DNA from 4 places in the Methylobacterium sp. AC832 genome. Region 4 is predicted to be linked to each of the others. Evidence: predicted binding sites of a transcription regulator. Region 4 holds the regulator's gene; each other region holds the start of a gene.
The links. The regulator LexA, encoded in region 4, represses DNA repair genes until DNA is damaged. The targets are predictions, from matches to a motif close to TGTTCNNNNTGTGTTCNG.
Positions count from the first base shown of each region.

Region 1: a site for LexA is predicted at 3,091-3,108, ahead of AC0IXR_RS19025 (LexA family protein). Genes of this name have one in related genera too.
Region 2: a site for LexA is predicted at 2,102-2,119, ahead of ssb (single-stranded DNA-binding protein). Genes of this name have one in related genera too.
Region 3: a site for LexA is predicted at 2,101-2,118, ahead of ruvC (crossover junction endodeoxyribonuclease RuvC). Genes of this name have one in related genera too.

Region 1 is NZ_CEEDMV010000006.1:4,428-8,646, forward strand. It holds gene AC0IXR_RS19015 (DUF2235 domain-containing protein) at 1-873, shown strand, start outside; gene AC0IXR_RS19020 (AAA family ATPase) at 931-2,934, shown strand; gene AC0IXR_RS19025 (LexA family protein) at 3,128-3,556, shown strand; gene AC0IXR_RS19030 (Y-family DNA polymerase) at 3,553-4,219, shown strand, end outside.
Region 2 is NZ_CEEDMV010000002.1:729,511-733,729, forward strand. It holds gene AC0IXR_RS10560 (YciI family protein) at 1-259, opposite strand, end outside; gene AC0IXR_RS10565 (HAD-IA family hydrolase) at 387-1,079, shown strand; gene ssb (single-stranded DNA-binding protein) at 1,403-1,969, opposite strand; gene AC0IXR_RS10575 (NADP-dependent oxidoreductase) at 2,150-3,166, opposite strand; gene AC0IXR_RS10580 (DUF4174 domain-containing protein) at 3,344-3,748, shown strand; gene AC0IXR_RS10585 (hypothetical protein) at 3,833-4,219, opposite strand, start outside.
Region 3 is NZ_CEEDMV010000009.1:88,695-92,913, reverse strand. It holds gene AC0IXR_RS22290 (HAD-IA family hydrolase) at 1-498, shown strand, start outside; gene AC0IXR_RS22285 (YebC/PmpR family DNA-binding transcriptional regulator) at 777-1,523, shown strand; gene ruvC (crossover junction endodeoxyribonuclease RuvC) at 2,193-2,759, shown strand; gene AC0IXR_RS22275 (YceI family protein) at 2,817-3,434, opposite strand; gene ruvA (Holliday junction branch migration protein RuvA) at 3,513-4,130, shown strand.
Region 4 is NZ_CEEDMV010000001.1:1,076,569-1,080,787, forward strand. It holds gene AC0IXR_RS04990 (ComEC/Rec2 family competence protein) at 1-2,160, shown strand, start outside; gene lexA (transcriptional repressor LexA) at 2,154-2,891, opposite strand; gene AC0IXR_RS05000 (GntR family transcriptional regulator) at 3,258-3,950, opposite strand.

The DNA of each region.
Region 1 (4,219 bases), on a different contig from region 4:
TCGGTCGGCGTACGGCGTTGGGGCCTCGCGGCAGGGCTGTTCGCGCTGGCCGCCGTGCTCGCCGCCGGGCCGTCGGTCGTGCTCGACCTTGCATTCCATACGGGGTTCTGGAAGCCGTTCGCGGTCGTCGCGATCCTCGGCGCGGCTTTCGTCCTGTGGCGCTGGCTTCCTACCACCATCAAGTTCATCGTGAACTCCCCCGTCAACGGCAAGACGCGCTTCAACCTCGCGCAATGGCGGTCCGGGAACTACGACAGGTTCCTCAGCGGCCACGTCGGCTACGGTCGGCACGCCCTGGCAATCGACGAGACCCGCGCCGACTTCCCCCGTGTCGAATGGGCGAAGAAGGACGCCATTCGCCAAAGGGTCGGCGACGAGCCCGATCCGCTGATCCAGATGTGGTTCGCAGGCAACCATTCCGACGTGGGCGGGAGTTATCCCGAGGTCGAAAGCCGGCTCTCCGACATCGCGCTGGACTGGATGGTCGAGGAGGCCACGACCATTCCGTATCCGCTCCTGGTCGACGGGATGGAACCGGGCAAGACGGGTACCGGGCGATTGCACCTGCACCCGGCCTTCGACGGCATGCAGCACTGCGAGGTCGCCGGGATGCGCGACACCATCGCGGGCATCGTCCCCGGCTGGCTCCTGCCATTGGCCGGCAGGCTGGGCTGGGCGGTGAAGCCACGCTACGTGCCGCCCGGGGCGCCTGTCCATGAGACCGTCTACCGGCGCTTCCGGTTGGCCGAGGTGACGCAATGCACCGGCAGGGGCCCCTACCGACCGGAGGCGCTGGCCACCCACGGGGATTTCAACGACGGATCTCCGGCCGCCCCTGCACCCGCGCAGGCTTCGGCTCCGGGCACGCCCTAACCATCATCCTTTCACATGCAGGCCTCCGCCGAGGCCGACCGGACAACGAGGTCTCGGATGAAGCTCGACAGTTTCAGGGTCACGAATTTTCGCAGCGTCGAGGATTCCGGCGAGATCACCCTCGGCGACATGGCCTGCCTCGTCGGCAAGAACGAGGCAGGCAAGACGGCACTGCTTCACGCGCTCGCCGGCCTGAAACCTCATGCGTCGACGCCTATCACGTTCGACCGTGAGCGGGACTACCCGCGGCGTTACCTGAACGAATACGAGAGGCGTCACGCGGACGACGACGCCATGGTCATCGCGACCCGGTGGACCTTGTCCGACGCCGAGATGAACGACCTCGCCGCATCTTTCGGGCCCGGCTGCCTCGCGTCGTCCCAGGTGACCCTCAGCCGGCGCTACGGTGGCGGGATCGGAGTGACCGTGCACCTCGACGAGGCCGCCTGCATGGCCTTCCTCACCGACAGGCATGGGCTAACCGAGGATGAGCGACGCGCCTTTGCGGCCTCCGGTTCGGCGGCAGCGGTCCGGAAGGCCCTGGAGGGCCTGGAGGAAATATCCGCAGCCCAACAGGCGCTACTGGATGCCCTGGAAGCCTTGCCAGGCAAATCGGTGCTCAACGCTATTGCGAGCCACGTTCGCTCGGCCTGCCCAAGCTTCATGTACTTCTCGCACTACGACCGCATGGCCGGCCAGATCCGCGTCGACGACATCGAGAGGGACGAGGATGGCGGCGTCCATCGATTTGGTCGCCGCCCGCATAGGTCGAGCGAGCCTCTCGAAGTCCCCGAGCTGGTTTTCCTCGATTTCCTGGAGTTCGCCGGGACCTCGGTCGAGGAGATCCGCGAGTCGAAGACCTACGAGTCGCTGAACGCGAAATGCGAATCCGCGTCGAACGCGATCACCGACCAACTGCGGGAATACTGGACCCAGAACCCGTTCCTGGAGATCGAGGTCAGGGTCACAAAGGCGGAGCCGAACGACCCCGCGCCGTTTGACGAGGGCGTGATCGCGCGCGCCCGCGTCAAAAACATCCTGCATCGCGTCTCGGTCCCCTTCTCGGAGCGGAGCGCCGGTTTCATCTGGTTCTTCTCGTTCCTGGTGAAGTTCGCCCAGGTCAGCAAGCAGGGCGGCAGCCTGGTGCTCCTGCTCGACGAGCCAGGGCTGACCCTTCACGGAAAGGCCCAGGCCGACCTGTTGAGGTACTTCGGCGACAAGCTGGTGCCCCACCACCAGGTGGTGTTCTCGACCCATTCGCCGTTCATGGTTCCACCCGACGACCTGACGCTCTCGCGCATCGTCGAGGACCAGATCGAACAGCGGCCGAACGGCTTCCCGACGACGAAGGGCACCAAGGTGCGCGATGACGTCCTGGCGACCGATCCGGACACGCTGTTCCCGCTCCAGGCGGCGCTGGGCTACGACGTGACCCAGGCCCTGTTTATCGGCAAGCACACCTTGCTGGTCGAGGGGCCCGGCGACCTCGTCTTCCTCAATGCGCTCTCGGCCCAGTTGAAGCGCCGCAAGCGTATCGCGCTCGATCCGCGCTGGACGATCTGCCCGGCCGGCGGCCTCGACAAGATCCAGTCGTTCGTCTCGCTGTTCAAGGGCGCGAAGCTGCACATCGCGGTGATGTCCGACAGGGCTCAGGGCGACAAGCGCAAGCTGGAGCAACTCCGGGCCGCAGGTGCGATCCCCGAGAACCGCATCATGAACTACCCCGACGTGCTCGGCCTGCCAGAGGGGGATGTCGAGGACATCTTCGACCCGGAAGTCTACCTCGCCATTGTCAACGGAGCCTACGGCCTGAAGGGCCGCGGTGTGCTGACGACCGCCAAGCTCGACAAGGAGGCGGGGGGTATTGTGCGACTGGTCAAGCGGGTGGAGGCGGCCTTCAAGCTGCTGCCTCCCGACACGCCAGAGTTCGATCACTTCACGCCGGCGGACTGGCTTATTCGCAATCCCGCCGTTCTGGACGAAAAGACCCCCGCCATCGAGGCCACCCTGGACAATGCGGAGAAGGTGATCCGGGCGATCAACGGCGCCCTGCCTACGTAGTCCACCCCTACCGTCCGTGGCATCCCTTCGCGGACGGCGGGTGCATGAACCGCCTCTATCGCGGGAGACGGGTTTTCCCCACTCCACCATCGGCGGGACCTCATCGAATTGTGGCTTCGCACCCAAGCGTAGCCGCTATACCGAACCGGCCAAACGTGTTCTGCTTTTGTTCCTGGACTCTTGGAGGAGCACCATGCAGATCACTGGCATAAACATCGGCTTTTCCATGCCGGTGTCCCTTCTCGCCAAGCCTGTCCAGGCCGGCTTCCCGAGTCCGGCCGACGACTTCATCGAGGAAGAGATCGACCTCCAGCGCCTACTGATCGTCAACCGCCCGGCCACCTTCCTGGTCCGGGTCGCCGGCGACAGCATGATCCTAGCCCGCCTGTTCGACGGCGACCTCGCCGTCGTCGACCGCTCGCTCACCCCGCGCAACGGCGACATCGTCGTTGTCGACATCGACGGCGAGCGATCCTTCAAGGTCTGGAAGCGCCAAGGGCCGCGCATCTCGCTGCACTTCGCCAACCCTCGCTTCCCCGAGTTCCAACTCTCCCCCGACGCTGTCATTGAGGTCTGGGGCGTCGTCTCCGGGTCCGTCTGTGCGAAGCGCCGCTGCGAATGAGCGCCCGGGCCTACGCGCTCTCCGACGGCAACTCGTTCTACTGCTCGTGCGAGCGGGTCTTCGATGCTCGGCTGGCGAAGGTGCCGGTGATCGTGCTGTCCAACAACGATGGCTGCGCGATTGCCCGGACCAACGAGGCCAAGGCGCTCGGCATCCGGATGGGCGAGCCCTGGTTCAAGATCCGGGACATGTGCCGGCAGCAGGGTGTCCAAGTCTACTCCTCGAACTACGCCCTTTATGGAGACATGTCGGCCCGGGTGAACGCGGTCTACCGGGACTTCTCGCCCCGCATCGAGATTTACTCCATCGACGAGAGTTTTCTCGACATCTCCGACGTGCGCAACCAGGACCGGGCGTCCTTATGCAGGGACATGCGGGCGACCGTACGGGCCTGGACGGGCATCCCCACCTGCGTCGGCATCGGGTCGACCAAGACGTTGGCCAAGCTCGCCAACCACATCGCCAAGAAGGTACCCGAGCTCGAAGGGGTCTGCGACCTGACCGACCCGGAGCAGTACGACCACTGGATCATCCGCATCCCGGTGGGCGACATCTGGGGTGTGGGGCCGGCAAACGCCCGGCGCCTGGAAGCCCTGGGATGCGACAGCGCCGCCGATGTCCGCGACTTCGACCCACGCGTCGCCCGCAAGGCCATGACAGTCG
Region 2 (4,219 bases), on a different contig from region 4:
TGTCCTTCACCTGCCAGAGCCAGAAGCCGGCGACCAGTTCCCCGGTCGCGGCGAAGGGGCCGTCGCTGACGGTGCGGGAGGCACCGTCGAAGGCGACACGCTTGCCCTTGGCGGAGGGGTGCAGGCCCTCGCCGGCGAGGAGGATGCCCGCCTTGGCGAGTTCCATGTTGAACTCGCCCATGGCGGTGAGCAGGTCGAGGGACGGCATGATCCCCGCCTCGCTGTCTGTGGTCGCCTTGACCAGAACCATGACGCGCATCGATTCGCCTCCCCTGCTCGATCGAGCCCATGGAAGCACGAAGGCACGGTTCGTGTGAACTCACAGACCGCTGGGCCGGTTACCCGACGCCATCGATCCCGCCGCATCCATCGACAGGGGCAAAGTCATGCTCGTTCGCCCGAAAGCCGTCGCTTTCGACATCATCGGCACCGTGTTCAGCATGGAGCCGATGCGGCCCGCCCTGGTGGCAATGGGCTTGCCGCCCCTCGCCCTGGACTTCCTCTACACCGCCGGCCTGCGGGACATGTTCGCCCTGGCGGCCACCGGCACCTTTGCGCCGTTCCAGTCCGTGCTGTCGGGGTGCCTGGACGAGGTGCTCGCCATGCATGGCCTCTCCGCCTCGCCGGAGGACAAGACGGCTTTGCTCGGCATGATGAAGGCCCTTCCGCCGCACGAGGACGCCAAAGCGGCATTCGAGGTTCTGGCCGATGCCGGCATCCGGGTCTTCGCACTGAGCAACGGAGCAGCCGCGACCACGAAGGGACTGCTCGGCGCGGCCGGTATGGAGGGGCTCGTCGAGCGGGTTTTCTCCATCGAAGAGGTGAAGCTTTCGAAGCCGCGCCCCGAGGTCTACCGCCATGCCGCGCGGGCCGCCGGCCTCGCTCCGGGCGAGATGGCCTTGATCGCGACCCACCCCTGGGACCTCCACGGTGCCAGGGTCGCCGGCCTCATGACAGGCTATGTCGCTCGTGGCGTGCCGTACTCACCTGCCCTCGAGGCACCGGATCTGACCGGGGAAACCCTGCTGGAGGTCGCATCGGAGATGGTGCGGCTCGGGCCGTCCCAACCCGACGCCTGATGCCTGTTCGCTATCGGGGCGCCCGTCCGTCCGCTTCAGTGAGCGTCTGTTGAATTTATCGAGCTGCTCGACGTCTGTTCCCCGGTTCACGAGCGGTCGATATGAGGCGCGACAGCACTCCCTCTCCTGGAAGGAGAGGGCTGGGGTGAGGTATGGTCCATCTCCGGAAAGGTCACACACCTCACCCTGTCCCTCTCCTTCCAGGAGAGGGGACCCGCGCTGCCCGCGAGATATGTGACTATCGTCGCCGTGAGCGGGCCGGGTGGAGGCCGATACGCCTAGCTTCCCGTCCGTCGGATGCCGAGGACGGGAACGGCAGATCCCTAGAACGGGATATCGTCGTCGAGGTCGTAATTGGGCTTCGACGAAGCCGCCGCCGGCCGACGCTCGCCGCCCGAGGAACGGCCGCCGCCGTATTCCCCGCCGCGATCGCCGCCCCGGTCTCCCCCGCGATCCCCGCCACGGCCGCCGCCGTAATCGCCGCCACGGCTGATCTGGCCGCCGCCCTCGTCGTCGGCGCCCATCTCTCCACCGCCGCTGCGACCGTCGAGGAGCGTGAGTTCACCGCGGAAGCGCTGGAGCACCACCTCGGTGGTGTATTTCTCGACGCCGGACTGGTCCGCCCATTTCCGGGTCTGGAGCTGGCCCTCGATATAGACCTTCGAGCCCTTGCGCAGGTATTGCTCGGCCACACGGGCGAGGTTCTCGTTGTAGATCACCACCGAGTGCCACTCGGTCTTTTCCTTGCGCTCGCCCGACGCTTTGTCCTTCCAGGATTCGGACGTGGCGATGCGCAGGTTGACCACGGGATCGCCGGAGGCGAGGCGCCGGGTCTCGGGGTCGCGCCCGAGATTGCCCACCAAAATCACCTTGTTGACGCTGCCGGCCATGCCGCTCTCCTCTCGATCGATCTCACTGACGGAAGGGCCTCATACGCCGTCCGTCCCGTTCGCCCTTCATGAACTTCGGACAGGCGGCCCGCAATCGGGAGGGCGAATTTGTCCCCACCGATCACAGGTCGATGTTCTATCTTTGTTCGTTTTGGCGCGCAAGGATCGCGCACTTGCTGGTCACGCGATCCGCACCAGCATCTTGCCGAAATTCCGGCCCTTCAGCAGCCCGATGAAGGCCTCCGGCGCCGCCTCCAGTCCATCGACGATGTCTTCCCGATGCTGGATTCGCCCTTCTCTCAGCCAGGTTCCGACCTCGCTCAGGAACTCCTCCTCCTGGTCGGCGAAATCCCAAACGATGAAGCCGCGCAGGGTCAGGCGCTTGGTCAGGATGGCGCGCATGATGACGGGGCTGCGGTCCGGCCCCGAAGGCAATTCGGTGAGGTTGTAGCCCGAGACGAGGCCGCAGACCGGGATGCGGGCGAAGTCGTTGAGGAGCGGCAGTACGGCGTCGAAGACCGCGCCGCCGACATTCTCGAAATACACGTCGATCCCGTCGGGACAGGCGGCGGCCAGCGCGCCGGGCAGGTCGTCGGTGCGGTGATCGACCGCCGCGTCGAAGCCGAGCACGTCGGTGAGGTAGGCGCATTTCTCAGGACCGCCCGCGATGCCGACGGCGCGCGCGCCCTTCAGCTTGGCGATCTGGCCGACGAGGGAGCCCACCGGCCCGGCGGCGGCGGCGACCACCACGGTCTCGCCCGCCTTCGGCTGCCCGATGGTGAGGAGGCCGGTATAGGCGGTCATGCCCGGCATCCCGAGGACGCCGAGCGCCGTGCTGACCGGCGCCGCCTCGGGATCGAGCTTGCGCAGCCCCTGTCCTTTGGCGACCGCGAAATCCTGCCAGCCCCCGAAGGCGGTCACCACGTCGCCCTCGTGGAAATCCGGATGCCGCGAGGCCACCACCTCCGATACGGTGGCCCCGACCATGGGTGCGCCGATGGCGACAGGCTCGGCATAGGATTTCGCCGCGCTCATCCGCCCGCGCATGTAGGGATCGAGGGAAAGGAGGCGGTTGCGCAGCAGCACTTCCCCCTCCCCTGGCGTCGGAGTGCGGCTCTCCTCGAGCCGGAAATGCGCGGCGGTCGGCTCTCCGTGCGGACGGGAGGCGAGGACGATGCTGCGGTTCACGGCGACCATGATCTGACGCTCCGGTTGTGATGACGAATCCGCTGAACGGGCGTGCGGGAATCGAGGGACATTTCGACAAGGCCGATCTGGCTCGAGGTGTTCCCGTCGCAGGGCCGGGGCACCGCCTGCGCCGAGCGGCGTTGACGCCCATGGGCACATGCCCGTCACCCCGATCGGTATACCCCGATGGCCCGCCCGCTTCTCCTCGCCAGTATCGCTGCCATGTCCGGCCTTGCGTCGCAGGCACTCGCCGAAGATCCCCTCGCCGCCCATCGCTGGACGTCGCGCGTTCTGGTCATCGTCGCTCCGGACGGTGAAGATCCGCGAATCGAGGCGCAGAGACGCGAGGCGCGGGCGCGACGGGCGGATTACGCGGAGCGCGACCTCGTCGTGGTGGAGGCGATCGGGACAGGCGCCGAGGCCAAAAGCATCCGCAACCGCTTCGGGATTGGGGAGCGGGACTTCCGTGTCGTGCTGGTGGGCAAGGACGGCGATGCGAAGCTCGTCGAAGCCGCCCCGATCCCGGCCCCCCGCCTGTTTTCCACTATCGATGCCATGCCGATGCGCAAGGACGAGCGAGGCCGGCGATAGCGTATGGGTTGGCCGAGGGGGCAACGAAAAAGGGACCGCCGAGGCGGTCCCTTTCCTATTGAAGTCATCTCGAACGAGACCGGCTCAGTAGCAGCGCTCGACCAGGACCCGGCGAGGTCCGTAGGGAGTCCAGCGGGTGCGCGGGACGGTGTAGCATTCGCCACCGTAACCGCCGTATCCGCCATAAGCGGCCGGGGCGTAACCATACCCGTAGGCCGGGTATCCGCCATAGCCACCGTAGCCGCCATAGAGCCCGCCAGCGGCGAGGCCGAGGCCCACACCGAGGCCGAGACCGCCGAGGCCGTAGCCGTAGCCACGGCCGTAACCGCCGCGCCAGCCGTAGCCGCGATGCCCACCCCAGCCGCCGCGATAGCCGAAGCCCGCGCTCCGGAAGCCGCCGCGATAGCCGCCGAAGCCGCCGTGACCGAAGCCCCCGCGGCCGAAGCCGCCATGGGCGAATCCACCGCGTCC
Region 3 (4,219 bases), on a different contig from region 4:
TATGGCGATCTCGTCACGCAGGGGGCGCTCGCCCTGCGCCCTGGCATTGCGCGCCTGGTCGAGGAGGCGAAACGCGCGGGCCTACGTCTCGCGGTGGCCAGCACCACGAGCAGGCCCAATATCGATACCTTGATCGCCGTGAATTTCCCCGAGGGCAATCCGTTCGATGCCATCGCCTGCGGCGACGAGGCCGAGCGCAAGAAACCCCATCCAGACGTGTTCGTGCTCGCCCTGAAGCGCCTCGGGGTCGAACCGGGCGAGGCCATCGCCTTCGAGGATTCCGCCCCCGGCATTCGCTCCGCCCTGGATGCCGGCCTGCCGGTCATCGCCACGCGCAGCCTCTATACCGGTGGTCACAGCCTGGAGGGCGCGTTCTCGGCCGTTTCCGATCTCGGCGAGAGGGAGGCGCCGCATAGCCATCTCGCCGGATCGGCATGGCCCGGCGACGTCATCACTCTCGCGGCGTTGAAGGACTGGCACGCCCGGCACGCGGGGTGACCCCTTTCGCGGGCCGCGGAAACAAAGTCGAGCCCGCAACGATGCCGAGGCAGGCGGTAAAGGCGAGGCGCCACCAGGGCCGCACCGCGCCGCCGTTTCCTTCGTCTGCCATCGCTTCTGTCCCCGTTGCGAGGAGAGAAACTCCCTGCCGCATCAACGCCGGGGGCCTCACCGCGTTGCCTCGATGAGCGGACCCGGCCTATAACCCGGCCCAACCCCGCTGCGGTGACGCGCGCGCGCACTTCCGCTCCACCTCCGACACGACCCAAGGTCACGCTATGGCCGGCCATTCCCAGTTCAAGAACATCATGCACCGCAAGGGCCGCGTCGATGCGGTCCGTTCCAAGATCTTCGGCAAGCTCGCCCGCGAGATCACGGTTGCGGCCAAGCTCGGCATGCCCGACCCGGCGATGAATGCGCGCCTGCGCGCCGCCATCATCGCGGCACGGGCCGAGAACGTGCCCAAGGACAATATCGAGCGCGCCATCAAGAAGGCCTCGGGCGCCGACGCCGAAAGCTACGACGAGATCCGCTACGAGGGCTACGGCCCGGGGGGCGCTGCCCTCATCGTCGAGGCGCAGACCGACAACCGCAACCGTACCGCCTCCGACGTGCGCTCGGCCTTCACAAAGTCCGGCGGCAGCTTGGCCGAGACCGGCGCGGTCTCCTTCATGTTCGACCATGTCGGCGTGGTGGAGTTCGATGCCAAGGTGGCGGATGCCGACACGATGCTCGAGGCTGCCATCGAGGCAGGCGCCGACGACGTGCGCTCCTCCGAGGATGGCCACGAGATCACCTGCGCCCAGGATTCCTACGGCGAGGTCTCCAAGGCCCTGGAGGCCCGCTTCGGCGAGCCGCGCCGCACGGCCCTGATCTGGAAGGCCCAGAACACCATCGAGGTCGACGACGAGACCGGCGAGAAGCTGATCCGCCTCGTCGAAGTCATCGAAGACCAGGACGACGTCCAGAACGTCTACGTCAATTTCGCTCTCTCCGACGCCCTGGTCGCCAAGCTCGAAGGGTGAGCGGCCCGGAGCCACAAGCGATCGTTCCAGATCCGATAGTCCCCTTCGTGATGGCGGATCCAGGATTCGGTCCGGTGCCGCGCGTACTCGGCTGATCCGGCATCCGCTTCGTTCGAGCGGAGCCAGGATCAGGCTGCTTTTGCGGTGTCGAGGAAGCGGTTGACCAACGCCGGCGCGTCAGCTTTCCGAGCCCCGCCAGAACGGTTGCCGCCAGGATCGGCCCTGTCGGAACGTTCCCGCTGAACTGAGCTCCGAGCCCGGCGATCGGCAGGATTAGCCAGAGGCAGATGCTCAGGAATCAGTCGGAGCTCCGCCGGCAAGTCTCGATATCCGCATTGGAATTCTGATTTTTCGGATACGTCGGGCTTATGGAACGGGAGCTTACGCGCGCGTCGCCGGTATCCGCGACGAGCTACGCGCTGGAGACGTAGAGACGGGCGACGAGATCCGGTGGGACGGCGGTGACCACGACGCTGTGGGTCCGTCCCCCCATGGATAGGATCGTTTCCCGCCAGCTCAGGCGACGAGGGCGGCAATGTCTTGCCCATGCCATCGCCCATGCCTTGGCACAAGACTTCGTTCACGATATGTCCTTAACGCTCAGATCGGCGCGGCGCTCGCGCCCGGACCTGTCCAACCCATGATTTTGTCACCTCTGGTTTTGAGCGCATGACCGGCTCCGTCCGCATCCTCGGCATCGATCCCGGCCTGCGCCGGACCGGCTGGGGGCTCATCTCCGTCGTCGGGACGAAGCTGACCTATGTCGATTGCGGCGTGGTGACGTCGGATGGGGACCTGCCTCTCGCCCTGCGCCTTCGAGAATTGCACGAGGGCATCACCCGCGTCGTGTCGGGTTTCTCGCCCGACGAGGTCGCCGTGGAGGAGACCTTCGTCAACAAGGACGCGCAGGCGACCCTGAAGCTCGGCCATGCCCGCGCTATCGCCCTGCTGGTGCCGGCTCTGGCGGGTCTGCCGGTCTCCGAATACGCCGCCAACCTGGTGAAGAAGACCGTCTGCGGCTCGGGCCATGCCGAGAAGGTGCAGATCCAGGCGATGGTGAAGTTTCTGATGCCCAAGGCCGAGTTCAAGACGGCTGATGCCGCCGATGCCCTCGCCATCGCCGTCACCCATGCCAATCATCGCGGTGCGCATGCGCTGAAGAAGCTCCACGCTCCCGTCGCCGGGGTGAGCGGGCTTGCCGCCGCACGGATCGCGGCGGCTCTGGCGAAGAGGTGAGCATGTCCTCTCCCGGCGCTGGGCGCGGGGAGAGGGGGCTTTACGTCCTGGGCGGGTTTACTGGGCCTTGAACTCGCCCTCCAGGCGCAGGCTCACTTCGTCGCTCACTGCCGGCACGAAGGCCGAGACACCGAAATCCGAACGCTTGATCACGGCCCAGCCATCGAAGCCCACGGTGTAGCGCTTGTCGACGGGGTTGGTGCCGGCTTGGTTGAACGTGGCGTCGAAGGAGACGGGCTTCGTCACACCTTTCAGGGTAAGGGTGCCGGTGATCCGCGCCGTGGTCGGGCTGGTGGGCTCCACCAGGGTCGCCGTGTAGGTGGCGGTGGGGAACTTGGCCGTGTCGAAGAACTCGGGGGCCTGGAGATGCTTGTTCAAGGCATCGTTGAGGCCGTTGATGCTGGCCATGCCGATGGTGACGCTAAGCTGGCTCTTTGCCGGCTCCTTCGGATCCAGAACGGCCTTGGCCGCCACATCGGTGATCTGCCCATAATAGGTCGAGTAGCCGAGATGGATCACCGACCAGGTGATCTTGCCGTGTGCCGGATCGAGCACGTAGGTGCCGGGCTTGACCTGGGTCGGGTCGCGCGACGGACCAGCTTCGGGTGGCGTCTCCTGCGCGTAGGCGCAGGGCGAGGCCAGAAGCAGGAGGGCGAGGAGGCGCGTGCGCATCATGCGGTCACTTTCTCTATGGCTGGTCGGACAGGAGGGCCGGTCCCTGATAAGACCCTGTCTCTGATGACGAGATGATGCATGATCGGCAAGCTGAAGGGTGTGGTGGATTCCTACGGAGAGGATTTCGTGATCCTCGACGTGCAGGGGGTCGGCTACGTGGTGCATTGTTCCGCCCGGACCTTGCAGCGGATGCCGGGCGCGGGCGAGGCCGCTTCCCTCGCCATCGAGACCCATGTCCGCGAGGACATGATCCGGCTCTATGGTTTCCGCTCCGATGCCGAGCGCGAATGGTTTCGCCTGCTTCAGACCGTTCAGGGGGTCGGCTCCAAGGTGGCCCTCGGCCTGCTCTCCGTGCTGGAGCCGGAGGCCCTCGCCACCGCCATCGCCATGGGTGACAAGACCGCCATCGCCCGCGCCCCCGGGGTCGGGCCACGCCTCGCCGCCCGGCTCACCGCCGAATTGAAGGACAAGGCCCCCGCCTTCGCGCCGATCGACCCCGCCGTCCTAGCCCTCTCCGGAGCGGTGGAGGATCGAACTGCGCCTCAGCCCGCCGCCGATGCCATCTCGGCCCTGGTCAATCTCGGTTACGCCCCGGTCCAGGCCTCCGCCGCCATCGCCGCCGCGATGAAAGGAGCCGGTGAGGGCGCCGAAGCCAAGACCCTTATCCGCCTTGGCCTGCGCGAACTCGCCCGGTGAATCGGATGGTCCAAGGCGCAAATCCGCGTCCGGCCCGACGCCTGTTTTAACGGTTTATGCTACATAGTTACCCATCATCCTATGGGAGA
Region 4 (4,219 bases):
GTTCAGGAATCCGAACAGAGGCGCCTGTTTCCCTGGCTTGCCGTCACGTTCGGTTTTGGCATCCTCGTCTGTTTCACCGCCACGGATGGTCAGCCGGCGCTGGCAGCACCCCTCCTCGTCGCGTCCGCACTCTCTGCCCTCGCACTTCGCCTCGGTTCGAGGCCCGTGGCCTTGGCATTGGTTCTCGGACTTGCCGTAGCCTTCCTGGGTTTCGCGGCCGCCACCCTGAGGATGCAGGTCGTAGCGGCACCCGTCCTGGCCCGGACGACGATTGCCCCGCTCACCGGATTGGTCGAAGCCCTCGACGAACGGGAAGTCGGCGCCCGCCTGATCGTCCTCGTGGAGAGTTTCGGCAACCTCCCGCCGGATCGCCGGCCCAGGCGGGTCCGCGTTTCCTACAAGAAGGCCCTCGCGCTGAAGCCGGGCGATTTCATTTCGGCGACGGCACGGCTCCTGCCGCCGCCCGACGCGGCCCGCCCCGGCGGATATGATTTCGCCCGGGATGCCTATTTTCGCGGGATCGGTGCCGTCGGTTCCCTGGTAGGCAAGATCGACGTCAAGGCTCCGCCCAGGCCTTTGCCCCGCTCCGTAGCGCTGGCAGCCGCCGTAGACGACGCCCGCAACGCGCTGACCCGGCGCATCACCGACGCCAATGGCGGGCAGGCCGGCGCGGTGGCCGCCGCCCTGGTAACGGGCAAGCGCGGCCTCATCAATGCCGAGACCAACGAGGTTCTGCGTGCGGCGGGAATCTACCACGTCGTCTCGATTTCCGGCCTCCACATGGTGCTCGCAGCCGGCGTCGTGTTCTGGCTCGTCCGCGCGCTGCTCGCCCTCGTTCCGGGGCTCGCCCTGGTTTGGCCGATCAAGAAGATCGCCGCCGGCTTCGCCATGGTGGGTGTCACGGCCTATTGCGTCTTCTCGGGCTGGGATATCGCTGCCGAACGCTCGCTCATCATGACGTTGGTGATGCTCGGCGCGATCCTGGTGGATCGCCCGGCTTTGAGCATGCGGAACCTCGCGCTCGCTGCCCTCATCGCCCTCGCGCGCGAGCCGGACGGGATTCTCGGCCCGAGCTTTCAGATGTCCTTCGGCGCGGTAGCCGGCCTCATCGCTTGCGCCGGTGCGCTCAATCGCTGGATGCCGCCACGCGAAGGTGCGGGCCTCTTGGCCCGGATCTGGCGGTTTCTGGCTGTCGCGGTCCTTGGCACGCTGGCGACGACATTGATCGCCCAGATCGCCACGGCACCCTTCGCAACCTATCATTTCCAGACCGTCCAGCCCTTCGGCATCGTCGGCAATGCCCTGACCTTGCCCCTCGTCTCCCTGGCGGTGATGCCGGCGGCGGTTCTTGGGATCCTCGCCTATCCCTTCGCACTGGACCAGCCGGTCTGGTGGGCGATGGGGCTCGCCGTACGCGGGATGCTCACGATCTCCGGCTGGATCAGCGGGTTCGGACACGCCACCCTCGTCGTCCCGGCCTATGGCAGCACGGCACTCTGCCTGCTTGCTCTCGCCCTGCTCCTGCTGACACTTCCCGTCTCGAGCTTACGCTGGATCGGCCTTGCTCCGGCCGCTCTCGGTGTCGTGCTCGCTACCATGCCGCCGCGTTACGACGTCTACATCGACCGTGAGGGTGGCGGTGCAGCCTTCCGCGACGGGGACGGCCGATTGAGCATTCTCGGCAGCCCGCCGGCCTTCGTCCTCGAACAATGGCTCAAGGCGGATGGCGATTCGCGGAAAGTCGCCGCCGTCGCAGCCTCGCCGAGAAGCCGATGCGATACCGTCGGATGCGTCGTCGAGTTAGGGCCGGGTCGGATCGTCGCCCTGGTCAAGGACAAGCGGGCCTTCGCGGAGGATTGCGAACGGGCGAGTGTGATCATCGCCCGCCGTGACGCCCCCAAAGACTGCCGGGCCGGCTTCGTCATCGATCGCGCATACCTGGCCCTACGCGGCGCTACCGCCATCCGTTTCGGCCCCGAAGGACCGCAGGTCACGTCCGCCCACCAACCTCATTCTCGTCCGCCATGGCGGCGGGCGGTCGCCGTCGTCACGCCGTCCCCTTCGCCTCCGAAGGAATCGGGACCGAGTGCGAAACCCATAGAAGCCGAGGCCGACGACGGCGATCCGTCATCCGAAACGCAGCCGGACGGGCTTCAGTAACGACGGACCAGGCTGACGAGCCGCCCCTGGATCTGAACACGATCCGGTCCCAGAACCCTCGTCTCGTAGGCGGGGTTTGCCGCCTCCAGAGCGATGGAGGAACCGCGGCGACGCAGGCGCTTCAATGTGGCCTCTTCATCGTCGATGAGGGCAACGATGATGTCGCCTGTATTCGCAGTGTCCTGCTTCTTGATCACGACAAGATCACCGTCGAGGATACCCGCTTCGATCATCGAATCGCCGCGGACCTCCAGTGCGTAATGTTCGCCGCCGGCCAGGAAGTCCGGTGATAGCGTCACGGAATGACTCTGATTCTGTATGGCGGAGATCGGCGTGCCGGCCGCGATCCGTCCCATGACCGGGATCGTGATCGACCTTCCGCTCTCGTCCTGGGCCTGGGTCGTTGGCTGGCGCAGGGACGGCATCGCCTTGGATCGACCGCCTTCGACGACACTCGGCGTAAAGCGGCGAACTTCACCGGTGGGAGCGGGCTTCGGCGCCGGTGCACCGGTCAGGCTCTCAGGCATCCGGATCACTTCGATCGCCCTGGCGCGATTCGGCAAACGACGCAGAAATCCGCGCTCTTCGAGGGCTGTGATCAACCGGTGGATCCCCGACTTCGATTTGAGATCGAGGGCGTCCTTCATCTCGTCGAAGGAGGGCGGGACGCCACTCTCCTGCATCCGTTGTTGGATGAATTGGAGAAGATCCAGCTGCTTACGCGTCAACATACAGATCACTCTTCCACTGAAGCCAATGGCCGCGACTAACGCCGCTGAAACAAAACACGAACACGGTAGACGTTCCGCAAGTGTTCTGCAAGGGTTCCGTTAACCCGGTGGTAGAGTTTGTTCCTGAGGCGCAATGTTTCGTTCAAGCGGCCTTGCCGCTGGCCGGCTTGGCGTCCGCCGGTATCACCCGCCGGGCCCTTCAAGCATCCGAAGGGGCGTCGTGCCGCGGGGGCTTACCCCGCCCCTGTATGGCGGGCCTTCGCGGTGTCCGGCGGAGCCGCGCGCCCAGTCCCCGCCGATGACTTAGTCGGTCACCGACGGCCGGGGAGCCATGCGATATGGCGGGTACTCTGGGGGCAGCGTCGATCAGTCGAGATAGTCACCATATTTCTCAACATGGCTGGCGAGGCCGAGGCCGTGCTCGCGCACGAGGCGTTCCGCCAGATCTGCATCGCGCGCTTCCAATGCCTTGATGATCGCCACGTGTTCCTTGATCGAGTTGGCCGCGCGTTCCCCCTGACGCAGCGCGGTGTTGCGAATACCGCGGACATGCATCAGCAGGTTGCTGGTGATGTCTTTGATCACGTCGCACTGGCCGAGCGAAATGATCTTCTGGTGGAAGCGAATGTTGGCCTCCGAATACTCGTCGAGATGATCCGACGGGCGTCCTTCATAGAATTCTGGAAAGTGCTCACGCAGGCAGTGAAGTTGTTCGTCGGTGGCACGCTCGCAGGCGAGGCGCGCAGCCATGCTCTCCAAGGCAGACCAAGCCTGGATCATGCTGACAATTTCTTTCTTCGACTTCTTGATGACGAAGACACCGCGACGGGCCTCGAACCGCACGAAGCCTTCCTGCTCCAATACCGTCAGCGCTTCGCGCACAGGGGTGCGGCTCACGCCAAGGTTCAAGGACAGCTTTCGCTCATCCAGGCGAACCTCTTCACGCTGATTATAAATGTTCATGTTCGTGATTGCTTCTTTGAGCGCGTCATAAGCCAATGCACGCAAGCTTGAAGTCGCAACGATAGGCTTTACTTGAAATGTGTCGGTTTTAACCATTTTTCATGCCACCTAGAATAATTTAAACTCGCACACGCGGGCGAGCACACTTGGTGTGAAGCATGCCAAACTCGCGTTTGAAATACAAGGAATGCCTCGGCCCGCTCAAAGCTCTTAACATAAGCTGAGTGGCGCTTTCCTCGCTACGGTTCGAAGAGCAGACTTCCGATTACCATGTAGGAAGGAGTTGTATTCTTCCTGTGTCGACCGGCCATGCGAAGCCTCGCGTTCCAGTGATCCGATGCTGATCGGCACAATCATGCAATTCC